3 regions of the Candidatus Pantoea rara genome follow, and region 2 is predicted to be linked to each of the others. Evidence: predicted binding sites of a transcription regulator. Region 2 holds the regulator's gene; each other region holds the start of a gene.
What was found. The regulator PurR, encoded in region 2, represses purine synthesis genes. The targets are predictions, from matches to a motif close to CANGCAAACGTTTGCNTG.
Positions count from the first base shown of each region.

Region 1: glyA (serine hydroxymethyltransferase) is a predicted target of PurR. The motif match lies at 3,329-3,346, and genes of this name have one in related genera.
Region 3: ACR8BF_RS18420 (NCS2 family permease) is a predicted target of PurR. The motif match lies at 6,352-6,369, and genes of this name have one in related genera.

Region 1 is NZ_CP194942.1:1,054,663-1,064,607, forward strand. Features, by position in the region: gene qseG (two-component system QseEF-associated lipoprotein QseG) at 1-23, shown strand, start outside; gene glrR (two-component system response regulator GlrR) at 23-1,357, shown strand; gene glnB (nitrogen regulatory protein P-II) at 1,542-1,880, shown strand; gene hmpA (NO-inducible flavohemoprotein) at 1,947-3,131, opposite strand; gene glyA (serine hydroxymethyltransferase) at 3,458-4,711, shown strand; gene ACR8BF_RS05180 (3-phenylpropionate MFS transporter) at 4,840-5,988, shown strand; gene csiE (stationary phase inducible protein CsiE) at 5,970-7,238, opposite strand; gene ACR8BF_RS05190 (DUF1007 family protein) at 7,393-8,019, shown strand; gene ACR8BF_RS05195 (nickel/cobalt transporter) at 8,010-8,990, shown strand; gene ACR8BF_RS05200 (TIGR04086 family membrane protein) at 9,195-9,945, shown strand, end outside.
Region 2 is NZ_CP194942.1:2,210,543-2,220,487, forward strand. Features, by position in the region: gene ACR8BF_RS10405 (aldo/keto reductase) at 1-747, opposite strand, end outside; gene ACR8BF_RS10410 (DUF1289 domain-containing protein) at 816-1,055, opposite strand; gene ACR8BF_RS10415 (TetR/AcrR family transcriptional regulator) at 1,230-1,826, shown strand; gene ACR8BF_RS10420 (alkene reductase) at 1,877-2,974, shown strand; gene gloA (lactoylglutathione lyase) at 3,091-3,498, shown strand; gene rnt (ribonuclease T) at 3,619-4,287, shown strand; gene ACR8BF_RS10435 (Grx4 family monothiol glutaredoxin) at 4,331-4,666, opposite strand; gene ACR8BF_RS10440 (C40 family peptidase) at 5,032-5,841, shown strand; gene ACR8BF_RS10445 (YnhF family membrane protein) at 5,888-5,977, opposite strand; gene purR (HTH-type transcriptional repressor PurR) at 6,259-7,284, shown strand; gene punR (DNA-binding transcriptional activator PunR) at 7,281-8,186, opposite strand; gene punC (purine nucleoside transporter PunC) at 8,294-9,496, shown strand; gene cfa (cyclopropane fatty acyl phospholipid synthase) at 9,806-9,945, shown strand, end outside.
Region 3 is NZ_CP194942.1:3,916,025-3,925,969, reverse strand. Features, by position in the region: gene yidC (membrane protein insertase YidC) at 1-1,240, shown strand, start outside; gene mnmE (tRNA uridine-5-carboxymethylaminomethyl(34) synthesis GTPase MnmE) at 1,333-2,697, shown strand; gene ACR8BF_RS18435 (malonic semialdehyde reductase) at 2,961-3,551, shown strand; gene ACR8BF_RS18430 (DUF4440 domain-containing protein) at 3,614-3,964, opposite strand; gene ACR8BF_RS18425 (4'-phosphopantetheinyl transferase family protein) at 4,183-4,932, shown strand; gene ACR8BF_RS18420 (NCS2 family permease) at 4,969-6,282, opposite strand; gene yieH (6-phosphogluconate phosphatase) at 6,435-7,094, shown strand; gene ACR8BF_RS18410 (GlxA family transcriptional regulator) at 7,106-8,038, shown strand; gene ACR8BF_RS18405 (acyltransferase) at 8,023-9,018, opposite strand; gene glyQ (glycine--tRNA ligase subunit alpha) at 9,239-9,945, shown strand, end outside.

The sequences.
Region 1 (9,945 bases), 1.2 Mb from region 2:
TGCCGCAGGATGAGGAGCAATAATGGTGAGGCAAGCGGCTAAATTGCTGCTGGTAGATGACGATCCCAGCCTGCTGAAGCTGCTGGGCATGCGTCTTCGCAGCGAAGGGTATCAGGTCACCACCGCAGGCAGCGGACCCGAAGCATTGCGTCTGCTGCAGAAAGAGAAGATCGAGCTGGTGATTAGCGATCTGCGGATGGATGAGATGGATGGCCTGGCGCTGTTTGGCGAGATCCAGAAGCGCCATACTGGTCTGCCGGTGATTATCCTGACGGCGCATGGTTCAATCCCGGACGCCGTATCCGCCACGCAGCAGGGCGTCTTCAGCTTCCTGACCAAGCCGGTGGATAAAGATGCGCTCTATAAAGCCATTGATGAGGCGCTGGCACAGCAGGCACCGGTCAGCGATGATCGCTGGCGTGAGGCGATTGTTACCCGCAGCCCGCTGATGTTACGGCTGCTGGAGCAGGCGCACATGGTGGCGCAGTCGGACGTCAGCGTGTTGATTAATGGTCAGAGTGGCACCGGTAAGGAGATGCTGGCGCAGGCGATTCACGCCGCCAGTCCGCGTAACGGCAAGCCTTTTGTCGCCATTAACTGTGGCGCACTGCCGGAGCAGTTGCTGGAGTCAGAGCTGTTCGGCCATGCCAAAGGAGCCTTTACCGGCGCGGTCAGTGCCCGTGAAGGTTTGTTTAAGACTGCTGGCGGCGGCACGCTGTTTCTGGATGAGATTGGTGATATGCCGCAAACGCTACAGGTTAAGTTGTTGCGGGTGTTGCAGGAGCGTAAGGTCAGGCCGCTGGGCAGCGATCATGATAGTGAGATCGATGTGCGGATTATTTCAGCCACGCATCGCGATCTGCCCAGGGCAATGGAGAAAAAGGAGTTTCGCGAGGATCTCTTCTATCGTCTGAATGTGGTGAATCTGAAGATCCCGGCGCTGCATCAGCGTACGGAAGATATCCCGCTGCTGGCTAATCATCTGTTGCGGCAGGCAGCGGAACGGCATAAACCGCAGATTCGCAGTTTTTCCGTCGATGCAATGAAGCGCTTGATGGCCGCCAGCTGGCCGGGCAACGTGCGTCAGCTGGTTAACGTGATTGAGCAGTGTGTGGCGTTGAGTTCATCGCCGGTGATCAGCGATGCGCTGGTGGAGCAGGCGTTGAGCGGCGAAAATAGCGCGTTGCCGACCTTTGCGGAGGCGCGCAATCAGTTTGAGCTTAACTATCTGCGTAAGCTGTTGCAGATGACCAAAGGCAATGTGACTAACGCCGCACGTCTGGCTGGACGCAACCGCACGGAGTTCTATAAGCTGCTGTCTCGTCATGAACTGGATGCCAGTGATTTCAAAGAGTAGCGGAGGCTGCGATGTGATACCGGCAGGTTGCCTGCTCAGGCCCGAATCTGAATGGGTGCGGTCAGCATAATCTGACAGCGCTTGCGGCAACCTGAAGAATCCCGGATATTACCGCCCGACAGCGCCAGCAACATTTATACTTGATAAACCCTCTGACCATGGAGGGAGTGAAAAAGGGTCTGACATGAAAAAGATTGATGCGATTATCAAACCATTCAAACTCGATGATGTCCGTGAAGCCTTGGCGGAAGTGGGCATCACCGGGATGACCGTGAGTGAAGTGAAGGGCTTTGGTCGCCAGAAAGGGCACACCGAGCTGTACCGCGGCGCAGAGTATATGGTCGACTTTTTGCCTAAAGTGAAAATCGAGATGGTGGTGGGCGACGATATCGTTGATACCTGCGTCGAGGCCATTATGCGCACCGCGCAGACCGGCAAAATCGGTGACGGTAAGATCTTTGTCTTCGACGTAGCGCGCGTCGTGCGTATCCGAACTGGCGAAGAAGATGAAGAGGCGATCTGACAGGCTTTTTATCAGCGCTTTATCAGCATCAAGAAGCCCGCGCTGCGGGCTTTTTTTATGGCGCAATTACATGCCTTTATGCGGGCCAAAGAGTTCGTAATGAATGCGTGCGTCTGCCACGCGGGCATCACGCAGTTGCGCCACCACATGCTGCATAAAGGGCAGCGGGCCACAGAGGTAGAAGTGGGTATCGGGTAAGGCAAGACGTGCGGCGATCACGCTGATATCCATCAGACCCTGCGCGTCATAACGACCCGCATCTTCAGTCGCGGGCTCACGATACCAGATCTCGCTCATGAAATCGGCGAACTGCGCGCCAGTGGCACGCACTTCATCGCCAAAAGCATGCTGTTTGCCGTTCTCTGCGGCGTGCAGCCAGCTGACCGGCGCGCGATGCTGGTTAGCTGCCAGTGAATGCAGCATCGCCAGCATCGGGGTCTGACCCACGCCCGCAGAGATGAGCGCTACCGGTGTGACCGGATCGACATCCAGGAAGAAGTCACCGTGCGGTGCGGCGAGCATCAGTTCGTCACCCACCTTAGCATTCTGATGCAACCAGCCGGAAACGGTCCCCTGCGCTTCACGTTTCACCGCAATCCGATAATCTTTGCCATTGCTGAGATGAGTCAGCGAGTACTGACGAATCTGGTGATGGTCGAAACTGGCGGGCTGCAGATGTACTGTCAGATACTGACCCGGCTTAAATGCCGCAACCGGGCCGCCATCCATCGGGCTGAAGGTAAAGCTTTTAACCACATCGCTTTGCTGCTCAATCGCGCTAATGCGAAAAGCACGGGTATCGCGCCAGCCTCCGGTTTGCTGCTCGGTCGCCTGATAAATTTCCTCTTCCCGATGGATAAACACATCTGCCAGTACGCCATAGGCCCGGCCCCATGCAGCCAGCGCCTCTTCGCCTGGATTCAGTAGCTCTTTGATGGTTGCCAGCAGATTTTCACCCACGATGGCGTACTGTGCAGGCTGAATATTCAGGCTGGTGTGTTTCTGCGCAATCTTTTCCACCGCAGGCAGCAGTACGGCCAGATTTTCCAGATTCGCGCCGTAAGCGCAGATGGCATTGAACAGCGCTTCGCGTTGATCGCCGTTGCGCTGGTTATTCATATTAAAGACGTTTTTGAGTTCCGGATGGTGCGACAGCATGCGGTCATAGAAGTGGGCAGTGAGCTTTGGGCCGCAAGCGGCGATGGCAGGCAGGGTCGATTTAACGGTGGCGATGGTGTGTGCATCAAGCATATCAGTGGCCTCTTTATAAACATGTATTTTAAATGCATCTTATAGCTAACTCGCCTGTGGAGTAAATAACCCGGGAAAATTTCGGGTTATGCAGATGGCAACATTCAGGTGCATGAACAGAAGCCGCCGTCACATCCCAGAGAAAAAATGTGACGTCTGAACGGGGTAAAAAGGTGTAAAAAAGCAGTGCCAGTCACCAGCCAATCGTTTGCGTAAAAAGAGGCGGTTCACCCTACCTTCACCTGTTAAAACGGTTTACACTGTTGGCCTTCGCCCCTGAAGGGGGGTAAATACCGTCAGAAAGTTAGCTGAGTCAGGAGATCCGGATGTTAAAGCGTGATATGAACATTGCCGATTACGATGCCGAGTTGTGGCAGGCGATGGAGCAGGAGACAGTGCGTCAGGAAGAGCACATTGAACTGATTGCTTCTGAAAACTACACCAGCCCGCGTGTTATGCAGGCACAGGGTTCTCAGCTCACCAATAAATACGCTGAAGGGTATCCAGGCAAACGCTATTACGGCGGCTGTGAGTACGTTGATATCGTTGAGCAACTGGCCATCGATCGCGCAAAAGCGCTGTTTGGTGCTGATTACGCTAACGTGCAGCCACACTCAGGTTCACAAGCTAACTTCGCGGTTTACACCGCGTTGCTGCAGCCGGGTGATACCATTCTCGGGATGAATCTGGCGCACGGTGGACACCTGACTCATGGCTCACCGGTTAACCTGTCCGGTAAACTCTATAACGTGGTTGCTTACGGTATCGATGAGACCGGCAAAATCGACTACGACGAACTGGCTGAACTGGCGAAAACCCACAAGCCAAAAATGATCGTTGGCGGATTCTCAGCGTATTCCGGCGTCTGCGACTGGGCGAAAATGCGCGAAATCGCGGATAGCGTGGGTGCCTGGCTGTTTGTGGACATGGCGCACGTTGCTGGCCTGATTGCTGCAGATGTCTATCCAAGTCCGATTGCGCATGCACACGTTGTCACCTCTACCACCCATAAAACGCTGGCAGGTCCGCGCGGTGGTATTATTCTGGCGAAAAACGGCGACGAAGATTTCTATAAGAAACTGAACTCAGCTGTCTTCCCTGGCGGTCAGGGCGGTCCTCTGATGCATGTTATCGCGGGTAAAGCGGTCGCGTTCAAAGAGGCGATGGAGCCGGAATTCAAAACCTACCAGCAGCAGGTGGCAAAAAATGCCAAAGCAATGGTTGAGGTGCTGATTGAACGTGGCTATGACATCGTTTCTGGTGGCACCTATAACCATCTGTTCCTGATCGATCTGGTGAGCAAAAACCTGACCGGTAAAGAAGCAGATGCTGCGCTGGGCCGTGCCAACATCACGGTCAACAAGAACAGCGTACCTAACGATCCGAAAAGCCCCTTTGTCACTTCCGGTATTCGTATCGGTACACCTGCTGTTACGCGTCGTGGTTTCAACGAAGCGGACGTGCGCGAACTGGCTGGCTGGATCGCCGATGTGCTGGATAACGTCAATGACGAAGCAACCATTGAGCGCACGAAGAAGAAAGTGCTGGAAATCTGCAGCCGTCTGCCGGTCTACGCTTAATCGTTAACCTGTTGTGAGACAATATAAAAAGGATGGCAACTGCCATCCTTTTTTATTGCCTGTCCTGCGGCGCTCTGCCAGAGTAGCGCCCACTTATGCTGCCAGGCAGCAAACCTGCTGGAGGGAATATGGCAATCGGCTCCGCCAGATGGCTCGGATTGGGCTACTTCACTTACTTCTTCTGTTACGGCATCTATCTGCCATTCTGGGGCGTGTGGCTGAAAGGGACCGGCCTGGATGCTGAAAAAATTGGCCTGCTTCTTGGTTGTGGCATGGTGGCCCGTTTTGTCGGCAGTCTGCTCATCGCTTCTCAGGTCAAAAATCCTTCACGATTGATTACAGCGCTGCGTCTGCTGGCGCTGATGACCTGTCTGTTCGCCGCCGGTTTCTGGGTGGGTGAGCAGTGGATGTGGCTGCTGACGATCATGATTGGCTTTAACCTCTTTTTCTCGCCGCTGGTCCCGCTCAGCGATGCGCTGGCCGCGACCTGGACACAGCAGATTGGGCTGGCCTACGGGCCGGTCAGACTGTGGGGATCGCTGGCCTTTGTCATCAGCTCGGCGTTAACCGGCGTGCTGGTCAGTGCCTACTCCTCTAACGCCATTCTGCTGCTGCTTTCCGTCGGTGTCATTTCTATGCTGGCTGGCATGATGCTGACACCCGCCACCCAGCCGCAGGGCAATGAGCGGCAGGGTGCTGCCGGCGGCGGCTGGCAGGTGTGGCGTGCGTTGCTGCGTGAGAATGCGGTATGGCGATTCATGCTCTGCGTGACACTGCTGCAGGGCGCACACGCCGCTTATTATGGATTTAGTGCTATCTGGTGGCAGGAGAGCGGCTATTCCGCCTCGACGGTGGGCTATCTCTGGTCGCTGGGTGTGGTGGCGGAGATTGTGGTGTTTGCCCTGAGCAATCGGCTGTTCCGCCGCTGGAGCGCGCGCGATCTGCTGCTGCTTTCGGGCATCTGCGCACTGATCCGCTGGAGCCTGATGGGGGCAACGACCGCGCTGCCGCTGCTGATTGTGGCGCAAATCCTCCACTGTGGCAGCTTCACCGTCTGCCATCTGGCGGCGATGCGATTTATCGCGGCGCGCAAGGGGGCGGAAGTGATTCGGCTGCAATCACTCTATTCCGCACTGGCGATGGGCGGTGGCATTGCGGTGATGACAATGATCTGCGGCGTGCTGTTCGCGCATCTGCAGGGACACCTGTTCTGGGTGATGGCGCTTGTCGCGCTGCCCGCGCTGTTCCTGCGTCCCGGCTACGACTCCAGTAAATAACGAATTCGCTGCTGATGGTGTAACGTCAGCGGCAGTTCCGCATGCACCAGCGGCGGAGAGAACAAGGGCAGCGAAGTAGGGTAGGGCGAAATGATGATGTCGATATCCTTTGGCGCGCCATCCCGCTGAAACTGCTTTACGTCCTGATAAGTAATATTGACTGGCAGCAGCGTGATCTCCCGGATCTGCTGCTCCACATCCTGCTCGAGATCGGCGTCGTCGCCGGTCAGGATCAGGACCTGTTTCTCCTGCAGCGCACTCTCCTGCATCAGCCAGGCGCCAAAAATAATGGTCACTAAGCTCACTTCTTCCGGCGTAAAAGCGATGTTGTAGTGCTGCTCAAAACCCTTCAGGGCCTCATGAGTCGTGCGTAGCAGTCGGGGATAGAGACGGCTGACATCCAGTGCCACGCTATTGTCGATGCCGATATTGAAGTGGGTGCGATCCAGCGCCTGCGCCAGATGAGGATAGAGCTGGTGCAGCAGTTCGTTGCGGTCAGCAAACGTAATCCCGGCACAGGCTTCAAAATCATTAATCAGCTGCTGAGTCGCGTTCATTAACTGCTGCTCAGCAGGATGCGCCACCGCGTCAACAACTGGCGTATGAATCTGACTGAACAGCAGCGTCCAGAAGTCCGCTTCGCTGACGGGCGGAGCAATGTGGCAGCGTTTGCGCCAGTGGTAAATCACAGCCTCGGCGGCCTGGCGCTCAGGCTTCTGTTGCAGCCAGAGACATTGCGCCTCACTGAACAGCACTGGCTGGCGCTGGCACAATCCATACTTCATGAATATCTGCAGAAAAAGCCGGTCACGTTCGCTGAAGTCACGCTTCAGACGCAGGCTGCAGTGCTGGATCAGTGCCTGTAAATTGGTCTCATCCCACAGCGCTTTCTCAATCTTCATGATCTTCAGGCGCTGACGCAGAGGAGCAGCAAAATGCTCGCAGACGAAATCCTGCGATAAACGCAGACTGCGTCGCAGGTTGTGCAACAGACAGAGGCGCCGATCCAACTCTGTTCCATGAAGACGAAAGCTGCCATCCACCATCTGATGCAATTCCAGCTGGTGATATCGCTGTATCTCAAGGCCCACATCCGCGATATCCTGTCGGGCAACAGCAGGATCGACGCCATTCAGCTGGCAGACTTTTTCAAGCGTGAGCAAAGGTGTCGGCAGAAACAGCAGCAATAAAAGATGGCACTGACGCTGTGAACGGGAGAAGAGTGGTGCCAAAGGGGTAGCAGAACTCATCAATCAGATTTCCAGCAGACTATTTTGAGCTAAGAATAGTCAACCCGGTCAGCGCCTGCGCGGTTTACGCGGTTTATTTGCCGGAGGTTTAAGGCGGGTCACAAAATTTGTTACTTATCGATCCTTTTAATCGGAAACGTTACTTTATAACATTATGAAACGCGTACTCTTTGCTCTGTTAATGGTATTAAGTCCGGCTGTGCTGGCGCATCCTCACAGCTTTATCGATATGAAAACGGAACTGGTCGTGCAGGGTGATACGTTTACCGGGTTAAAGATGATCTGGACGATGGATGAGATTACCTCCGCCGATCTGCTGTATGACGCGGGCGATGCAAAACCTGGCAGCGTGGTGTGGAAAAAGCTGGCAGCGGGCGTGATGGCGAACGTATTGGGCCAGCACTACTTTTCTGAAATCTGGCATAACCAACAGCGGGTAAAGTTTTTGAATCTGCCAACGGAATACAACCTTTCGCGTAACGGCCACAAAGCGGTGCTGGAATTCATTCTGCCGCTGGCGGAACCCCCGAAGCTGACCGGCCAGCGCTTTGAGATCCTGACCTTTGATCCCACCTATTTCGTCGATATGTTCTACGACAATTCCGGCGCGTTGACGCTGCCACCGTCGCTTCAGACGCGCTGCCAGTTTGCCCTTAATACGCCAAAGCCCAACGACTCACTGAAGCAATATGCGCTATCGCTGGATAAAGCGGACGCCCCGGCGGAGGAGATGGATCTGGGTCGCCAGTTCGCTCAGACGGTGGTGCTGACATGTCAGTGATCTCCACACCCTTACGGGCCATCCGACTCTGGCCATTCTGGCTGATGGCAGGACTCTTCCTCGGCGGTGCGCTGCTGGTATGGCTTTACTGGTCGCAGATTCTGCTGCAGAGCGTGCTGTGGCAAAAAGACCTGCACCGGCAGATGACCCAGCTATTACAGCAGGTGTCGGAGCAGCCACACAAGGCTGGCCTCTCGCTGGTGATTTTCAGCCTGCTGTATGGCGTATTGCACGCGCTGGGTCCGGGCCACGGTAAAGTCGTCATCGCAACGTTTCTGGCGACCCATCCGAGTCGCGTCAGAACCAGCATCAGGCTGACGCTGCTTGCCTCATTGCTGCAGGGCTCGGTTGCGATTGTGCTGGTCACGGTGATGCTGGTGCTGCTGAAAACCTCATCGCGCCAGCTGCATCTCAGCAGCTTCTGGCTGGAAAAGGGCAGTTATTTGCTGGTGATCGGGCTGGGCGTAATGATCGGGTATCGGGCGTTGCGGGCGTTGTGGCGGGCATTGCGTCCACGGCAAACCCTGGCTTTTCGTGCTTTCAGGCCGCAGCATCAGCACGATGAGCAGTGCGGCTGCGGACATCCACATCTCCCGACGCCGCAGCAGATGAGTGCCAACGTTAGCGGGAGAACCCAACTGCTGGTGGTGGTGTCGATGGGCTTACGTCCCTGTTCCGGCGCAATTATGATGCTGCTATTTTCCAAAGTCATTGGTGTTTATGGCTGGGGCATTCTCTCTGCTGCCGTAATGGCGGCCGGCACAGCACTGACCATTTCGGCGATTGGCCTGCTGGTGCAGCAGGCGCGCTCGGTCGCACAGCGGCTGGCACAGCCTGGTGCTGCCCCAGGCATCACGCGACTGCTGATGCCAGTGCTGGCGTTAACCGGCAGCCTGATTTTAATCGTGGCGGGTATCGCATTATGGCAGTCAGCGCAGCTGACGCTCGGCGGCGGAATTCGACCTTTCTGAATAAAAGCGCAGCGGAAATAAAATTGCCGCTGCGCTCTTCTCTTCGTTAATTATCTTTAAATTCACCTCTTTAATTTTTTCTCTGCGTAGTTTAGTGGAGAAATAACATTTCCCTGTCTACGCTGTTAATACCAAAACGGCATTCCGCCGTCGGAATGATAAAAGATCAAGACAGCTTGCTGTTTATTGCGAGGAGTATATTTCATGGCTGATACCCGTATTAATAATGGCTACACCGAAACGCTGGCGACCGGACCCGCTGGATTACCGCTGAAGCGTATTTCATGGAGCGCCGTGTTTGCTGGTGTTATTTGTGCCTTAATCGTTCATATCATTCTGACGCTGCTGGGAACAGCTATTGGTGCCACCACCATTGATCCAATGAAAGAACAGAATCCCCTTGACGGCCTTGGCACTGGCGCACTGGTCTGGACGGCCATTGAAATGCTGGTTGCGATGGCGGCAGGGAGTTATGTTGCTGGTCGACTGGCTCAGCGCGAAGGCGCACTGCACGGCTTACTGATGTTTGGCCTTAGCACAATTTTCACTATTTATCTGGCTATTACGCTGGCAACCAGTGTATTAGGTGGCGCGATGAATATTGTGGGTTCAGGTTTCCAGGCGCTGGGTAGTGGTATTTCCGCAGCTGCGCCTTCGGTTACTCAAATGGCAAAACAAAAACTGCAGGAGAATAATATTAATTTAGATAACCTGCAGAATGAACTGGAAACGACATTACGTCAGACCGGAAAACCGGAATTACAGCCTGAGAATTTGAAGCAGGACGCAAATAAAGAAGCGCAGAATGCAGAAAACCAGGCTAACAATACTGCGAACCATCCGCAGACAGCCGATACCGATCTAACGAACTGGGTGAAAGGGGTGATGGATCGTCATTCCGATACCCTGCAGGCTGCCGATCGTGATGCGCTGAAAAATATTATCAAAGCGCGTA
Region 2 (9,945 bases):
CCAGGCATAGACCACCTGCTCCAGGCTGGTGGCACCGGTTTCCTGCCGCACGGCTTCCAGTTCGTTACGCAGCGGCTGGAAATGGGGATCGTTAAACAGGCGACCACCACCCAGACAGGACCAGGCCATCGGACGAATGCGCAGCTGCTGACACTGATCCAGCGATCCATCAAGCAGCACGCTTTGCTGAACCGGTGAGATCTCAAGCTGATTCGTCACCAGCGAGAACGGCAGACGGGATTGCAGCAGGGAAAACTGTGATGGTGTGAAGTTGGAGACGCCAAAATGCAGAACCTTGCCGCTGTGATGCAGCGCCATAAAGGCTTCAGCGACCTCATCAGCCGCCATCAGCGGATCGGGCCGATGGATGAGCAGCAAATCGAGCCGATCGGTGTGGAAATGGCGTAATGAGTTTTCAGCACTCTGCAGGATATGACGTTTATCAGTAATGTAATGACCAATCTGGTGCTCAGGCCGGGCGCGGGTGGCAATGCCGCACTTGGTCACAATCTGTAGCTGGTCGCGCAGTCCGGGTGCCAGTTTCAGTGCCTCGCCAAAGGCCGCCTCACACTGGTAATCACCGTAGATGTCCGCATGATCAACAGTTGTAATACCCAGCTCCAGATGGTGCTCAATAAACGCGACCCGCTCCTGAGGCGACATACCCCACTCCATCAGACGCCAATACCCCATAATCAGCGGTGAAAAATCGGGCCCCTGTGAGGCGATGGCTTGCGGTTCTAACATGACGTTCTCCCTGTTGCGCGTGGGCTGTAATTAATGTGTCAGAGAGTATAACGGAAAGCGCAACGTCGTCAGAATAACTCCGGCTGTTGCGGTTCGGGCGGTTCGTCGCCTTTCTGCTGCCGCTGCAGACGCTGACGACGCTGCTGACAGAGTCGGATGACCTCACGCTTCTGGGCATCGCTGAAGCGAAGCCAGTTGAACCGCTCATCGCGGCTGCGTAAACATCCCAGGCAGTAGCCGCGCGCATCCGTCTGGCAGATGCCGCGACAGGGACTGGGAACCGGGAAAAACTCAAGCTGCTCGGCCACCACGACTCCGGATTCACAGAATAAATAGTTAACTAAAAAGCGTAGCCTGTTTACACAGGAAGTACGCCCTGGCCGGTCACAATTATCCCTTTCTTTCATGGACAGGTGAACACTCTGTGCCAAACGCCTGGTGCAAGGTTGCATTAGACCGACTGGTCTACTAACCTCGTTGCTATGAATAAGACGCTACAACGCAATGAAACCCGCGAACACCTGCTCCAGACAGGTGAGCAACTCTGTCTGCAGCGCGGCTTTACCGGAATGGGCCTCAGCGAACTGCTGACGCAGGCGGCGGTGCCGAAAGGCTCCTTCTACTACTATTTCCGCTCTAAAGAGGCGTTTGGCGTGGCGTTACTGGAACGCTACTTTGCGCGTTTCCTGCAGGATGTAGCGTTACAGCTTAATCAGACCAGCGGCACGCCGCGTGAGCGCCTGCTTAATCACTTTCGTGCTGCCGTTGAGCTGTTTGTGGAGCAGGGCCATATTGTTGGCTGTCTGGGCGTCAAAGTCTCCGCTGAAGTGTGCGATCTCTCTGAGCCAATGCGTGACGCATTGCAGCAGGGCGCGGCGAAGATCACTGCGCTCTACGCCCGGACACTCATCGCTGCAGAGCAGCAGGAGACGCTGAACCTGCCCCAGCCTCCCGCGCAAATGGCAGAATTACTGTCGCTGTTGTGGCTCGGCGCCAGTCTGCAGAGCAAAATTTCCCGCGAGGCGCAGCCACTGCGTCTGGCACTCAGTACCATCGAACAGTGGCTTAAAATTCACTGATTTTTAAAAAACATGCTTGTAGACGACTGGTCTACTAATCAGGAGCTATTATGGCGAGTACCCAGCTGTTTCGTCCGCTGAAAGTCGGCGCAATTACCGTCCCAAACCGCGTATTCATGGCACCGCTGACCCGTCTGCGCAGCATTGAGCCAGGCGACATCCCTACCCCGATGATGGCGGAATATTACCGCCAGCGTGCCAGCGCAGGGCTGATTATCACCGAAGCGACCCAGATCTCTTTCCAGGCGAAGGGCTATGCCGGTGCGCCGGGCTTACATACACAGCCACAGATTGCGGCATGGAAAGCGATTAACGAAGGTGTGCATCAGGCTGGCGGTCACACCGCAGTACAGTTATGGCATACCGGTCGTATCTCTCACAACAGCGTGCAGCCGGAAGGCAAAGCCCCCGTCGCTCCATCGGCGATTGCCGCAGGCACCCGTACTTCACTGCGTGCTGAAGATGGCAGCGTTTATCGCGAAGATACTTCGACGCCACGTGAACTGACTGTGCCCGAGATTCAGCAGATCGTGGCAGATTTTGGTCAGGCTGCGGCTAACGCGCGTGAAGCCGACTTTGACCTGCTTGAGCTGCACTCCGCGCACGGCTACCTGATTCATCAGTTCCTGGCGCCAGATTCAAACCAGCGTACCGATGAATATGGCGGCAGCATCGAAAAACGCGGTCGCTTTGCGCTGGAAGTGGTTGATGCGGTCATCGCTAACTGGTCAGCCGATCGTATTGGTATTCGCGTCTCGCCAATCGGCAGCTTCCAGAATCTGGACAACGGCCCGGATGAAGAAGAAGCGGCGCTGTGGTACATCGCAGAGCTGGCGAAACGCAACATTGCCTATTTGCACCTTTCAGAGCCAGACTGGGCCGGTGGTCAGCCTTACACCGACGCCTTCCGTCAGAAAGTGCGTGATCTCTTCCCGGGTGCCATCATTGGTGCCGGTGCCTACACAGTTGAGAAAGCGGACGATCTGATCGGTCGCGGTCTGATCGATGCGGTTGCGTTTGGTCGTGATTACATCGCTAACCCGGATCTGGTTGAGCGCCTGCAGCAGGATGCCCCACTCAATCCACAGCGTCCGGAAAGCTTCTACGGCGGCGGCGCTGAAGGTTATATCGACTACCCGACGCTGTAACCGTTTTGGGCTGCCGTACGGGACGATGGCGGCAGCCATTATTCAACGGCGATTTTCATCGCTATACTTATCGCCTGGGTCATCCGGCGATGGCGTTTTATTTTAAAGAGGATGTTATGCGTTTACTTCATACCATGCTGCGCGTTGGCGATCTGCAACGTTCTATCGACTTCTATACCCGTGTGCTGGGCATGCGCGTGCTGCGTCAGAGCGAAAACACCGAATATAAATATACCCTGGCCTTTGTGGGCTACACCGACGAGAGCGAAGGTGCAGTGATCGAGCTGACCTACAACTGGGGCGTCGATAAGTATGACCTCGGTAATGCTTATGGTCATATTGCGCTGGGCGTTGATGACGCAGCAGCGGCCTGCGAACGTATCCGCAAAGATGGCGGCAACGTGACGCGTGAAGCCGGCCCGGTTAAAGGCGGCTCCACCATTATTGCCTTTGTTGAAGATCCCGATGGCTACAAAATCGAGCTGATCGAAAATAAAGATGCCGGCAACGGCCTGGGCAACTAAACCTGCTCCTCAGCCTGCCCGTCCGGGTGGGCTGAATCCCCTTCTCTTCGCTTCATCTGCTGCACCCGGCCCCGTTTTTTGCCATAATACGCGCTGCCCTTTTTCTGCAACGAGATCCTGATGTCTGAATCGAATTCCCCCAATGCACTCAATCAACGTTTCCGTGGCTTCTATCCGGTGGTGATCGACGTCGAAACCGCCGGTTTCAACGCGCAAACCGATGCGTTACTGGAGATTGCCGCTATCACGCTGAAAATGGATGAAGAGGGATGGATTCAGATTGACCAGACGCTGCACTTCAACGTTGAACCTTTTGTTGGATCGCTGCTGCATCCGGAAGCGCTGGCTTTTACCGGTATCGACCCGAGTAATCCGCTGCGCGGTGCAGTGAGTGAATATGAAGCGCTGCACGCCATTTTCAAAATGGTGCGTAAAGGCATTAAAGACAGCGGCTGCAATCGCGCCATTATGGTGGCGCATAATGCCACCTTCGACCTGAACTTTATGTCAGCGGCAGCAGAACGTGCCAGCCTGAAGCGTAATCCGTTTCACCCGTTTGCCACTTTTGATACCGCGGCTCTGAGCGGACTGGTGCTGGGTCAGACGGTGCTGGCGAAAGCCTGTATTGCGGCAGGAATGGAGTTTGACAGTACGCAGGCGCATTCGGCGCTCTATGACACGCAGCAGACGGCGACGCTGTTCTGCGAGCTGGTGAACCGCTGGAAACGGTTAGGTGGCTGGCCACTGCCCTTTGCGGAAGGTGATACAGAAGCCACGACATCCGCATAAGGGATGCCGCAATGAGAAAGGCCGACGTGATGTCGGCCTTTTTTTATTCTGCTTCTTTAAACTTCTCTGCAGTCTCTTTAATCAGCGTCTGCAGTTCACCACGTTGTAACATCTCAACGATGATGTCGCATCCACCGACCAGCTCGCCATCGACCCACAGCTGCGGGAAGGTTGGCCAGTTAGCGAATTTCGGCATCTCGGCACGAATATCCGGGTTCTGCAGAATATCCACGTAAGCAAAACGCTCACCACAGGCTGACAGCGCCTGGACCGCCTGAGCAGAGAAACCACAGCTAGGCAGTTTCGGGGAACCTTTCATGTACAGCAGGATCGGGTTTTCTGCGATCTGGCGCTGAATTTTTTCTACAGTACTCATTATTGCCTTCCTTAATTCGTCACTTCGTGTTTGTTTATTGTAGCGACTTCGCAGCCTGACTGAAAACGAGATTTTGACCGCTGCCCGATTAAATCGCCATCATTGTTAAGTCCTGCTTCGGGACGCTTTAATTCATGATTATTAACAGCTGGTAACAGTTTAATAATTCGTAATAATTTCGTTGATATAAGACGCTGAAAATGTTCATTTTCAGCGCGATTACGTGGGTTGCAAAGATTAATATTAAAAGGCATTACAGTTTTTAAACGAACTGGACTAGAATGGCCTGGGCGCTGATCCTGGATCAGATTAATCTCAACTTTGTCGCGGTGCGTAGTGGCCCTGACAACTTAACTAATCAACGGACTATGCGTTTAATCATTACGCTTTTCATGCTGGCCTTTGCGCAACTGTTTTTCAACGTCGCTGCTGCTTCACCGCACGCGCCGGTGAACGTCAGTACGCATAAAGCAGAAAAAAAGAGTGCGCGCGACGATGAGCGCCGCAAGCGTCGCCAGGTGAAAACGGTGACGAAAAAGACTCGCCTCAGCCCTGTTCAAAAACTCAAAACTAAAAAACAGAAAAAAGTTGAACTCACCGCTAAACAGACGCCTGCTAAGAAGACCTCGCTCAAAACTGCCCGTATCAGCAAAACCAAAGAAAAAAATAAAGAGAAGAAACGCTATGGTCATGAGCGTCTGCTGAAAACGGCTGAGGTCACCGCCAGCGAGCCTGGTACAATTAAGATGAGCAAATCTCACCGTCAGCGCTACCAGAAGGCGCGCGAAACGGCGATGACCAAGCTGATGGGTCAGTTGGGTAAACCGTATCAGTGGGGTGGCACGTCACCGCATACCGGTTTCGATTGCAGTGGTCTGGTCTGGTACGCCTATAAAGATCTGGTCAAGTTTAAGATCCCCCGTACCGCTAACGAGATGTATCACCTGCGTGACGCTGCGCCAATCAAGCGTGAGTCGCTGGAGAAAGGTGATCTGGTCTTCTTCCGTATTAATGGGCGCGGTACTGCGGATCATGTTGGCGTTTACCTGGGCGATGGCAAATTTATCCAGTCGCCACGTACCGGCAAAGATATTCAGATCAGCGCATTAGGTGAAGATTACTGGCAGCGCCACTACATCGGCGCTCGTCGGGTGATGACGCCAAAAACCATACGCTGAGCAGCATTACAGGCAGAAAAAAGCCGGGATATTCCCGGCTTTTTTATTAGTGCAGAATGGCGGTAAAACTAAAGGCCACAATCATCAGCAGACAGCCCACGGTGGTCATTAACGCCAGTTTAAGATCGGTACTCATTGCTTGCTCCTTAGTCACACAATGTGTAGGGATATGGCATTTTCCCACACAGCCCGGTAAAAATCTCGTTTTATCCGTCCAGCCTTGTTAGAATCCCGCCTTTGTTGCGCAACGCGCGCAACTCTGATTCCGTTTGCGCATCTTTTACAGCGTTTATTCATCGCCCCAGGCCAGTTTACGAGCCGGAAAGCTGCATTTTTGCGTAAAAAACCCCTGAGCAGACGCAAACGTTTAACACTACGCTTATCATAGAGTTAGATAAGCACTGGAGTCCGATTTTCATGGCAACAATTAAAGATGTGGCGAAACGCGCCGGCGTCTCAACGACCACCGTTTCGCACGTCATCAATAAAACCCGCTTTGTCGCTGAAGAAACGCGTAACGCGGTCTGGCAGGCGATCAAAGAACTGCACTACTCGCCGAGCGCCGTTGCACGCAGCCTGAAAGTGAACCATACCAGGACGCTGGGCCTGCTTGCCACCTCCAGCGAAGCGCCCTATTTCGCTGAAATTATTGAAGCGGTTGAAAATCACTGTTTTGACAAAGGCTATACGTTGATTCTGGGTAATGCGCATAACGATCTGCAAAAACAGCGCGCCTACCTCAGCATGATGGCGCAGAAACGCGTCGATGGTCTGCTGGTGATGTGCTCTGAATATCCGGATGATCTGCTGCAGATGCTGGAAGAGAACCGCAATATTCCGATGGTGGTGATGGACTGGGGCGAGTCGCGCGCCGACTTCACCGACACGGTACTCGATAATGCTTTTCAGGGCGGCTATCTGGCGGGACGCTATCTGATTGAACGTGGACACCGGGATATTGGTGCTATTCCCGGTCAGATGGAGCGTAACACCGGAGGTGGACGTCATGCCGGTTTCCTGAAGGCACTGGAAGAAGCGGGTATTCTGCCGCGCGCCGAGTGGATTGTGCAGGGTGATTTTGAGCCGGAGTCGGGCTATCAGGCGATGCAGCAGATCCTGTCACAGAAACAGCGTCCGACGGCGGTGTTCTGCGGTGGTGACATCATGGCGATGGGCGCGATTTGCGCTGCCGACGAGATGGGTTTGCGTGTGCCTCAGGATATTTCGGTAATCGGCTACGACAATGTGCGCAACGCCCGCTACTTCGCGCCGGCTCTGACCACCGTGCATCAGCCTAAAGCCCAGCTGGGTGAGAAAGCGCTGGATATGCTGCTGGACCGCATCACCAGTAAGCGTGAAGTGTCACAAACGATTGAAGTCCACCCTACGCTGATAGAGCGCCGTTCCGTGGCCGATGGTCCGTTCCGTGACTATCGCCGTTAATCCTCGCTTAACCACTCCTGATTAAGCGTTTGCGCATCACCCAGATAGCTGAGTAGCCAGCCTGTCGCCGGTGATGCGCGATCCTCGGCCCAGCTAACACAGCAGGGGCTGTCCGGAAACGCCACCGGCAAGGTCAGTTCAACCAGATCGCCGCAGTCGAGCAGTGGCCTTGCAAGATGTCCCGGCACCATCGCCACACACAATCCCGCCTGCACGCACTCCAGCCCGGTTTGCCATTCCGGCACCACCAGTCTGCGCTGATTATCTAACGTCCACGTCATACGGCGCGGCAGCGCACGCGAGGTATCTTCCAGCACCAGCGAAGGCCAGCTACGCAGCGTATCGTCATCAATCTGGCTCGCCTGTGTCAGTGGGTGATCGGGTGCAACTACGCAGCGCCAGTTGAGGGTGCCCATATCACGAAACGCAAAACGTCCGCCCACCGGAATCGCCTGGGTGGCCCCAATGGCCACTTCTACCCGTCCATCGGCGAGCGCATCCCAGACGCCGTTAAAGACTTCATAATGAATGATCAGCTCCATATCGGGAAAATGGCGATAGAAATCTTTGACAAGTTGCCGGGTTCGCTGAGGTTTGGCGATACGGTCAACGGCAATGCTGAGGTGCCCGCGCCAGCCGTTGGCCAGCTGCTGACACTGTCGCCGTGTGGCAAGCATTTTTTTGATGACGCTTCGCCCTTCCCGGACAAAATGCTCGCCCGCCGGGGTCAGGACCACTTCGCGATGCTGACGTTCAAACAGCGGTACTGCCAGCCAGTTTTCCAGCTGGCGCACCGTATAGCTGATGGCAGAGGGTACCCGATGGAGCTCCTGCGCGGCGGCGCTGAAGCTCCCTCCACGCGCAACCGCGTCAACCACTTCCAATGCATATTCTGACCACATAATCTGCCTTCAAAAATTTTAACAGCAATCGGCAAATATTACCGTTTCACAGCAGCAAACGCACCTTTTACACTCTGCCGCGTTTATCCTGCAAAAATGAGAATGAGATGTTGTCGAATAAAGGATTTATGCCTTACCTTGCCCTGCTGAGCATGCTCGGCTTTTTAGCCACGGATATGTACCTGCCCGCCTTTGGTGCGATGCAGCAAACCTTTAACACCTCACCCGGCCTGATCAGCGCCAGTATGAGTCTCTTTCTGGGAGGTTTCGCCGTCGGTCAGCTTTTCTGGGGACCGCTCTCCGATCGCATTGGCCGTAAACCTGTGCTGCTGGCCGGACTGGCTATGTTTGGCGTCGGCTGTGCGGGCATGCTGTGGGTAAATGATATTTATCTGATGCTGGCGCTGCGCTTTGTGCAGGCGATTGGCGTCTGTTCTGCGGCTGTGAGCTGGCAGGCGCTGGTGGTGGATCGCTACCCTGCCGCGCGCGCCAACAAAGTCTTCGCCACCATTATGCCGCTGGTTGCGCTCTCTCCGGCGCTGGCCCCGTTGCTGGGCGCCTGGCTGATCGGCCATTTCCACTGGCGTTCGATTTTCCTGGTGCTGACCCTGATTGCGGTAGCGCTGATTCTGACCACGCTGCGTCTGCCTACCGTTCGCAAAGCCGCAGGTGAAAAAAGGGCGCAACCCGGCTTTTTCACACTGCTGAAATCCCGGATCTACAGCGGCAACGTGCTGATCTACTCCGCCTGTTCCGCTAGCTTCTTTGCCTGGCTGACTGGCTCGCCATTTATTCTGGCGGAGCTGGGTCTTTCGCCCGCCGATATCGGCCTGAGCTATGTGCCACAGACACTCGCCTTCCTGATTGGCGGCTTCGGCTGTCGCGCCCTGCTCAACCGCTTTAACGGCGCACAGTTGCTGCCCTGGCTGCTGAGCATCTACAGCCTGAGCATTCTGGCGCTGTTTGCTGTTGCACTTGCAGGCAACAGCACGCTGGTGAGCCTGATGGTTCCGTTCTGCGGCATGGCGCTGGCTAACGGTGCGATCTATCCGATTGTGGTTTCCAGTGCGCTGATGCCCTTTCCGGATGCCACCGGCAAAGCGGCTGCGCTGCAAAATACTCTTCAGTTAGGACTTTGTTTCGCCGCCAGCCTGGCGGTATCGGCCGGATTAACTCAGGCGCTGTTTACCACCACACTCATCATGACGGCGACTATTGTGCTCGCGCTGATCGGTTACGCCATGCAGCGTGCCGCAAGCGCACAAACTGTTGTTGCCTCTGCGCAACCTGCCTGCCAGGATAATCATTAACACAGTGACTTTTTTAGTTAGCATCCTAACAATAAGTTATTGAATATTGACCCGCGTGAGAATATACTCATCCGGGTCAACAAATCTGTAATAAATCAACAATATAATAACGTAATAATCTGATTGGCACCCTGTTGCCGGGACGGTATTCGCGCGCGTTATTCTCACCCTACCGACCTGCTGCAGGCTATTCCAGTCCTCTGTATCACACAATAACCGGTGTGCGGAGTCATCCGTAACGTTTCTCAATGCCTGACGAAATTGGCTACTCTTTGTTCAGGTTCAGATTGGACAGGTGGTGGAAAAGCTATGAGTTCATCGTATGCAGACGCAGTGAGCCCAGAAGAGAACCATTGGTATCGCATCGTTCACGAACTGCTGGAAAAAGCGGATATCGAAATCAATGGTTCACGTCCCTGGGATATTCATATTACTCATCCCGGTTTTTT
Region 3 (9,945 bases), 1.7 Mb from region 2:
TCACTTCGAGATGGCAGATGGCCAGTCCGAACTGCGTGTGCCGATGACCTATACCGCTGAAAATGGCGTGGTTTACACCAAAACCTTCGTCTTCAAGCGTGGCGAATATGCCGTTAATGTCGATTATCATGTCAACAACACCACCCAGCAGCCGCTGGAAGTGTCGCTGTTTGGCCAGCTGAAGCAGACAATTGATCTGCCTAAGCATCGTGATACCGGCAGCAACAACTTTGCTCTGCACACCTTCCGTGGCGCGGCCTACTCCACCAGCGAGTCGAAATATGAGAAGTATAAATTCGACACTATCGCGGATAACGAGAACCTGAACGCGACAACCAGTAATGGCTGGGTTGCGATGCTGCAGCAGTATTTTGCGACGGCATGGGTTCCACGCACCGACGGCACCAACACCCTTTACACCAGCAACCTGGGTAATGGCGTAGCAGCGATTGGCTATAAATCTGCACCGGTCACCATTGCCGCGGGCGCACAGCAGAATCTGGGTGCAACGCTGTGGGTCGGCCCTGAAATTCAGGACAAGATGGCAGCGATTGCGCCGCACCTTGACCTGACCGTGGATTATGGCTGGTTGTGGTTTATCTCTCAGCCGCTGTTCAAACTGTTGAAATTCATCCACAGCTTCATCGGTAACTGGGGCTTCTCCATTATCGTGATCACCTTCATCGTGCGCGGCATCATGTACCCGCTGACCAAAGCGCAGTACACCTCGATGGCTAAGATGCGCATGCTGCAGCCGAAGATTCAGGCGATGCGTGAGCGTCTGGGTGATGACAAGCAGAAGCAGAGCCAGGAAATGATGGCGCTGTATAAAGCAGAGAAAGTGAATCCGCTGGGTGGCTGTCTGCCGCTGGTGATTCAGATGCCAATCTTCCTGGCGCTCTACTATATGCTGTCAGGCTCGGTTGAACTGCGTCATGCGCCATTCGTTCTGTGGATCCATGACCTGTCAGCGCAGGACCCGTACTACATCCTGCCGATTCTGATGGGTATCACCATGTTCTTCATTCAGAAGATGTCACCGACCACCGTGACCGATCCGATGCAGCAGAAGATCATGACTTACATGCCGGTGATTTTCACCGTGTTCTTCCTGTGGTTCCCGTCAGGTCTGGTGCTGTACTACATCGTCAGCAACCTGGTCACCATTCTCCAGCAGCAGCTGATTTATCGCGGGCTGGAAAAACGTGGTCTGCATAGCCGCGACAAGAAGAAAGCGTAAGCGATCTAAAGCGGGAGCAATCCCGCCCTAAAATAGTCTATTCTCAGGCGGTCAAAGCGACCGCCTGTGTTTTTTGTAGCGAGAGAAAATTTATGAGCCACAGCGATACCATTGTTGCCCAGGCAACGCCACCCGGACGCGGCGGCGTAGGCATTCTGCGCGTCTCTGGCGCGAAGGCGGCAGAGGTCGCCCGCCAGCTGCTGGGTAAACTGCCTAAGCCGCGTTACGCCGATTATCTGCCGTTCACCGATAGCGACGGCAGTGTGCTGGATCAGGGCATTGCGCTGTGGTTTCCCGGACCTAACTCTTTTACCGGCGAAGATGTGCTGGAGCTGCAGGGCCACGGCGGCCCGGTGATCCTCGATCTGCTGCTGAAGCGCATCGTGGCGCTGCCTGGCGTGCGTATCGCCCAGCCGGGTGAGTTTTCTGAGCGGGCGTTTCTGAATGACAAGCTCGATCTGGCGCAGGCCGAAGCGATTGCCGACCTGATTGATGCCAGCTCTGAGCAGGCGGCGCGTTCGGCGGTTAACTCATTGCAGGGCGCGTTCTCCACCCGCATCAATCATCTTGTGGAAGCACTCACTCACCTGCGGATCTATGTCGAAGCCGCTATCGACTTCCCGGATGAGGAGATCGATTTCCTCTCTGACGGCAGAATCGAAGGGCAGCTGAATACGGTGATCGGGGACCTGGATGCCGTCCGTGCCGAAGCGCGTCAGGGCAGCCTGCTGCGTGAAGGGATGAAAGTGGTGATTGCGGGCCGGCCTAATGCGGGCAAATCGAGCCTGCTGAATGCGCTGGCGGGCCGTGATGCCGCCATCGTCACAGATATCGCAGGCACCACCCGTGACGTACTGCGTGAGCATATTCATATCGATGGTATGCCACTGCATATCATCGACACCGCCGGTCTGCGCGAAGCCAGCGACGAAGTGGAGCGTATCGGTATTGAGCGCGCCTGGCAGGAGATCGAACAGGCCGACCGCGTACTGTTTATGGTGGACGGCACCACCACCGATGCCACCGAAGCGGCGGCTATCTGGCCCGATTTCGTCTCCCGTCTGCCGCCGGAGCTGCCGATTACCGTGGTTCGCAACAAGGCGGATGTCACTGGCGAAACACCCGGCCTGTCAGAAGTAAATGGTCACTCACTGATACGCCTGTCGGCACGAACCAGCGAAGGCGTCGATGAGCTGCGGGATCACCTGAAGCAGAGCATGGGTTTCGCGGGCAACATGGAAGGCGGCTTCCTGGCACGTCGTCGTCACCTGCAGGCGCTGGAGTTAGCGGCCACACATCTGCAGCAGGGTAAAGCGCAACTGCTTGGTGCCCGAGCCGGTGAGTTACTGGCAGAAGAGCTGCGTGTCGCTCAGCAGGCGTTAAGCGAGATCACCGGCGAGTTCACCTCTGACGATCTGCTGGGTCGTATCTTCTCCAGCTTCTGTATCGGTAAATAACCTTGCGGGTCTGATGGCAACGCGCTGTCAGGCCTGATTTTCCGCCATACTGTCTCTCCTGATTCCTGCCTGCGCGATGATTCTTGCTGATATGTTATTTTGCGGCGGCACAGCATTGTCGTATAACGGTTGAAGCGCCGATCTGACGTGCGGCAACGGATTGCGGTGAATACCCCCGCCTCAGCACGCCGCGTCTGACCGGACGCAAACCCACTATGTGAACACCATTGGGCGAACCTTTTCGCCTGAAACAGGAGAGTTGCATGAGTACACCGCTCGATACTGCCGCACTGGACACGCTATTTAATGACGCCCGCACCCACAGTTACTGGCAGGCGAAGCCCGTCGATAACGCCCTGCTGGAACAGCTCTATGCCCTGACGGCCCTGGGCCCGACCTCGGCGAACTGCTCGCCTGCGCGTTTTGTTTTCGTCACCTCTGCGGAAGGCAAAGAGAAGCTGAAACCGGCACTCTCTTCTGGCAATCTGGACAAAACCATGAGCGCGCCGGTCACGGTAATTGTGGCCTGGGACAGCGAGTTCTATGAGCAGCTGCCCGCGCTGTTCCCGCATGCTGATGCGCGCAGCTGGTTTACGGGCAGCCCGGAAGCGGCAAAAGAGACCGCTTTCCGTAACAGCAGCCTGCAGGCGGGCTACCTGATTCTGGCGGCCCGTTCGCTGGGTCTGGATGCCGGTCCGATGTCCGGTTTTGATCCGGCCAAAGTCAATGACGCCTTTTTCTCCGACGGTCAGTATCAGGTTAACCTGCTGATTAACCTCGGCTATGGAGAGGCATCGAAACTGCATCCGCGCCTGCCGCGCCTGAGCTTTGAGCAGGCGAGCCGCTTCGCCTGATGCTGTCCGCGTCGCGATTCGGTTCGCGACGCGGATTACCGCGTTAACAATGTGTAAGCACCCTAACCGCTTGCTGCAGGCGTCTCCTGATGAAAAACCATTTGCCAGTTCTGATCCTCGCGTAGCCAGTGTGACGCACGCAGTGCGGCCCGACTGCCATCGGCATCACAGCTCTGGTAATGCAGTATCAGACTCATCTCGCCCGTGCTCACCACCTGAAAGTTACTACTGAGCATGTCAGGCAGCGTTTCTTCTTCTATCAGCGCCGCGATGGTCTGCGCGCGAGTGACTAATTGCCCTGAACGGGTTATCTCACAAAAGTCAGGATGGAGTATCTGCTCCAGCCACGCCAGTTGGCGGCGTCTGGCACCGTGCAGGCTGCGCTCTCGTTTCACTATTTCGTCCAGCAGCATGGCTTATCCTCCTGTTTTTCGGTGCTGACAGGCAGCGACAATCATTCCGTTAAGCGGTTGAGGGTGTCATTTTGACGGAGTGTCTGGTTTGCCATCCCTCACGACTCCGTTCATCTAATTCCGAATTTAACCTAATCTTTGCGTTGCCGGGTGCATTCCGATAAGAAAATTCCTACAATGCATCTGATGATTATCTGACCATTTTCACGGAGCGACAGATGGCTGGTCATTTTGTACGCTGGACGGGCGATCCCGGCTTCCCGGTTAATGATTTACGCATTCCCCAGGCTATCACCGACACGGCACAGCAGTTTGCTGACAAACGCCGTGGGCGATTTCTTGCCGCACGTACCCTGCTGGCGCAACTGATGCTGCGGGTTTATGGCATTAGTGAGCTGCCGGGTCTGGTTATCCAGAGCAATGGACGCCCCGCATTTGCTGACAGTGATCTGCCCGATTTCAGCATCGCCTATGCGGGCAATACGGTGGGTGTGCTGCTGGCCGAAGAGGGAGGACGTGCGGGTCTGGATATGGAGATTGTACATGCGCGCAGTCGTCAGACTCAGGAGCAGCTGATTCAGGGATTAACCTCGGGCGAGATCGCCTGGATCAATGCCCAGCAGGATGCCATGGAAGCGGTGACGCAAATCTGGACGTTGCGCCAGAGCATTCTCAAGCTGACGGGACAGGTTGATCAGGGACTGGATTCGCTGCGTCTGTTGCCGGGAGCGGGTCGGCTGCGATCGTCACTCTATCCTGATATTCAGGTGGTCTGTGATGCGGAGCCTATGCTGGTCTGGTCGTGCGCGCTGTCATCTGCGACCCAGCGTCTGCATCTCTGGGAGATGGATAGTACCTTTCAGTGGCGCGCATTACGTGAAATGGAGATGGGTAAGCCCAACATCGGGCCTCATGCCCTGCGGCTGACCAGTCTGCCCAGCGAGCGCAGTCTGCATCCTGAAACGTAAAAAGCCGCAACCCGGAGGTTGCGGCCCTGAAAGCGCTTAGTGCGCGTCGATAAAGACAATCTTCAGCACAAACAGCAGGGCAACAATCACCACGCAGGGGCTGATTTCACGCCAGCGGCCGGTGCCCAGCTTCATGACGCAGTAAGCGATAAACCCCAGCGCAATGCCTTCGGTGATAGAAAAGCTGAAGGGCATCATGGCAGTGGTCACAAACGCCGGCACGGCTTCGGTTAAATCATCCCAGCGCACGCGCGACAGGCTGGCGGTCATCAAAACGCCAACGTAAATCAGTGCGCCCGCAGCAGCATAGGATGGCACCATCGCGGCCAGCGGTGACAGGAAGGTCACCAGCAGGAACAGCAGGCCGGTCACCACGGCCATCAGGCCGGTTCGGCCGCCAATCGCTACGCCCGAGGTACTTTCAATATAGGCGGTCACGGATGACGTCCCCGCCAGCGCGCCACTCACTGAACTGATGCTGTCGACATAAAGCGCCTGCTGCATACGCGGGAAGGTGCCGGTTTCATCGGTCAGTCCCGCTTTGTCAGTGACGCCGATCAGCGTGCCGGAGGAGTCGAACAGATTTACCAGCATAAAGGAGAAGATCACCCCCGCCATGCCAATGTTAAACGCGCCTTTGATATCGACCTGACCCACGACAGACGTAATGGAGGGTGGCGCAGAAAACAGGCCGACAAATTTCACGTCGCCCAGCATCCAGCCAATCGCTGTGGTGATGACCATTGAGATAAGCACCGCCGCGTGGATATTACGTGATGCCAGAATGGCGATAATAAAGAAGCCCAGTGCGCCCAGCAGCACACTGTGCGAGGTCAGATTCCCCACCGCCACCAGGGTATCGGGATTCGGCACGATAATGCCGGCATTTTTCAGCCCCATCATGGCAATAAACAGGCCGATACCGGCGGTGATGCCGACGCGCAGGCTCAGCGGGATATTGGCAATAATCCAGTAGCGAACCCGCAGCAGTGTCAGGATCAACAGGCCGACTGCACCCCAGAAGATTGCGCCCATACCGACCTGCCACGAATAGCCCATCGCCCCGACCACCACAAAGGCGAAGAAGGCATTCAGGCCCATTGCGGGTGCCAGCGCCACCGGCAGATTAGCAAACAGTCCCATCAGAATGCTGCCGAAGGCGGCAATCAGGCAGGTGGTCACAAACACCGCCTGGGTATCCATGCCGGCGACGCCGAGGATCTGCGGATTGACGAAGACGATATAGACCATCGTCAGAAAAGTGGTGATACCCGCGATCACTTCGGTGCGCACCGTGGTGCCATGTTCCTGCAGCCTGAAGATGCGCTGCAAAACGCCTTGCTTGCTCATGCCATCCATCCAGAAGAAAAAATCATCGGCGCGTATCCTGGCGATTTTACCGGGCCAATACAATGATTTTTCGCAACCGATTGCCAGTCTCGCAATCTGCGCTGAGTGCGGTAGAGTGTGGAGCACACCCCTGAATCGAAGGATAGAGTCTGATGTCAGTTGAATGCGTCTTTTTTGATTGCGATGGCACGCTGGTGGACAGTGAGTTGCTCTGCACCCAGGCCTACGTCAACACCTTTGCCCGTTACGGCCTGGAGCTCTCGTTGCAGCAGATGTTTGAGAAGTATAAGGGCGTCAAACTCTACGATATCATTCGTGACGTGGGCGATGCCCATCAGGTGTCGCTGCCGATGGAAGAGGTGGAAACCGCCTACCGCGCAGAAGTTGCGCGACTGTTCGATCTGCAGCTGCAGCCCATTCCGGGTGCGAAAGCGCTGGTTGAGCAAATCAAAGTGCCGATGTGCGTGGTCTCAAACGGGACGGTAAAAAAGATGCAGCACTCGCTGGGCTTAACCGGCATGCTGCCGCTGTTTGAAGAGCACCTCTACAGCGGCTATGACATTCTGCACTGGAAGCCTGATCCGGAACTGATGTACCACGCGGCGGAACAGATGCAGGTGCCGATTGAGCGCTGCATTCTGGTGGATGACTCCGAAGCGGGCGCCCGCGCCGGTATCGCCGCCGGGATCCCGGTCTACTACTACTGCGCTGACCCGCACAACCCCGAACTGGATCATCCGCTGGTGACGCGCTTCGATGACATGGCGCAACTGCCTGCGCTGTGGCGCGCCCGTGGCTGGGATCTGGTGTAGCGCGGGCCAGCATGACATACACCGTCTGGTTTTTAACCCTGCCGGGCGTGATGGCGCTGGATCTCACCGGCCCGGCGGAGACGCTGAAGCTGGCGGACGATCGCTTTACGCTGCGCTACATTGGCCCGCAGCCGGAAGTGGTCTGCTCCACCGGCATGACCATTGGCGGCATCGAACCCTTGCCGGAACAGTTGCCCGCCGGGAGCCTTCTGGTGGTGCCTGGCGTTTATGATTCGCAGATCTGTTATGCCACACCGCAGGCCGCAGAAGCACGCGAATGGCTGATGCGTCAGCAGGCCGCGCTGCGCGCGCAGACCTTTATGCTGGTCTGCGTCTGTTCGGGTGCGCTGCTGGCGGCGCAGGCGGGCATGCTGGATGACATACTCTGCACCACTCATCATGATGTGATTGCCCGCCTGAAAGCGGCCGCTCCGCGCGCACGGGTGCAGGAGAACCGGGTGTTTGTCGGGCATGAGAATATCTGGACCAGCGCGGGCATCACGGCGGGCATCGATCTGGCACTGCATCTGATCACTCAGCTCTGCGATACGCCCACAGCGCTGGCGGTGGCGCGGGAAATGGTGGTCTGGTTTCGCCGTGCCGGTGACGACCCACAACTTTCACCCTGGCTGCGTTACCGCAATCACATGCATCCGGCCATTCACCGCGCACAGGATCTGATGATTGCCCATCCAGAGCACGGCTGGACGCTGACCGAGCTGGCCGGACGCACCCATGTCAGCAGCCGCCATCTGGCGCGACTGTTTCGTCAGCATCTGGGGATCAGCGTGCGGGAATATCATGAACAGTTACGGGTTGGCGTGGCGCGCCAGCGTCAGCAGCAGGGTGAATCTGCCGAAAAAGCGGCGCTGGCGGCGGGGTTTTCATCGGCGCGTCAGCTACGACGCGCCCGCCAGCGCGAAACCGATCAGCTGACAAAATGACGGGTATCGACGCGTTTCAGCGCCATCCCCAGCAGCAGGCTGCCGCCCAGCGTCAGCCCGAACACCCAGGGCAGGTCGAGCCACGGACGCGACATATCATCGTAATGATGCGTGCGCAGATAGTGAATGAACAGCGCATGAAAGCCGTAGATGGGCAGTGAATAGCGTGCAATCAGCGTAAAACCGGGCAGGGTGCGCTGGTTCAGGCCGTTTTTAAACACGATCAGCAGGCTGATCGCGGCGATAAATACCAGCGGTCCGCAGTAGAGATACCAGGTGTCATTAAACGCCCCGTTGACGATCAGCGCCTTTTTCGTCCCTAACGTAATGCCAACCACACAGGCGATAAACAGCCCCGCAGCCAGCGGTGTCAGGCCACGTCGGCTGGTCTCCATGGTGCCAATCGCCCGTCCCAGCAACGCATAGAGCAGGTAGTAAATACTGTCGCCGCTGACATAGAGATTAACCGGCAAAAAATGAAACGGGCCCAGCGACTGGCTGACCGTATTGGGGTTGGCGAGCACCGCCAGCACCAGCACCAGCAGCGCCACGTAACGCGCCTGCACGGTTTTCACCTGAATCAGTGGCGACATCAGATAGATGCCAATCAGCGCAAAGAAGAACCACAGGTGATAGAAAACGGGCTTCTGTAGCATCCTGAGGATCGAACGGCCTTCGCTAATCGGCGTCAGCCAGGTGATATAGGCCAGCGAGACCGCGCTGTAAAACAGCAGACAGAGTACCAGCCGGAGCATATGGCGCGGCTGGGCGCTGCGTTCGCCGAAAAACAGATAGCCGGAGATCATAAAGAACAGCGGAACACAGACGCGTGATGCCGAGTTCAGCAGGTTCGCCACATCCCAGGTGGCGCCGGTCACCGCCATCGGTCCGGTGATATACCAGGTGGTGGTATGAATCACGATCACCATCAGGCAGGCAACCGCACGTAAATTATCGATCCAGTAAATCTTTTGCGGCATGGCGTCCTCTTGCGCATCGCTCCGTGCGCAAGAGGGTAGTCAAATGCGACCAGCGCAACAACTGCTGCCAGCAGGATTCGGAGCCATCTGTATGCCAGCGCCCGGAATCGCCGCTTAAACGCGCCGGCACCGCCTGGGATTTACGGCTGCACATCGCGCGGTCAAAGGGTATACTGTCGGCCTCTTTTTTTAATCTAACCGAAGCGCGTGCACACTCAACATGCAAAAGTTTGATACCAAAACCTTTCAGGGGCTGATCCTGACCTTGCAGGATTACTGGGCGCGTCAGGGCTGCACCATTGTCCAACCGCTGGACATGGAAGTGGGCGCTGGCACTTCACACCCGATGACCTGCCTGCGCGCACTCGGCCCGGAGCCGATTGCTGCCGCTTACGTGCAGCCATCACGCCGTCCTACCGATGGCCGCTACGGTGAAAACCCGAACCGTCTGCAACACTATTACCAGTTCCAGGTAATCATCAAACCGTCACCGGACAACATTCAGGAGCTCTACCTTGGCTCGCTGAAAGAGCTGGGTATGGATCCGACGGTGCATGACATTCGCTTCGTGGAAGATAACTGGGAAAACCCGACGCTGGGTGCCTGGGGACTCGGCTGGGAAGTGTGGCTCAACGGCATGGAAGTGACGCAGTTCACCTACTTCCAGCAGGTTGGCGGCCTGGAGTGTAAGCCGGTAACCGGTGAGATCACTTACGGTCTGGAGCGTCTGGCGATGTATATCCAGGGCGTCGACAGCGTTTACGATCTGGTCTGGAGCGATGGCCCGCTGGGCAAAACCACCTACGGCGACGTGTTCCATCAGAACGAAGTGGAGCAATCCACCTATAACTTCGAATACGCCGACGTCGATTTCCTCTTTACCTGCTTTGAGCAGTACGAGAAAGAGGCGCAGCATCTGCTGGCGCT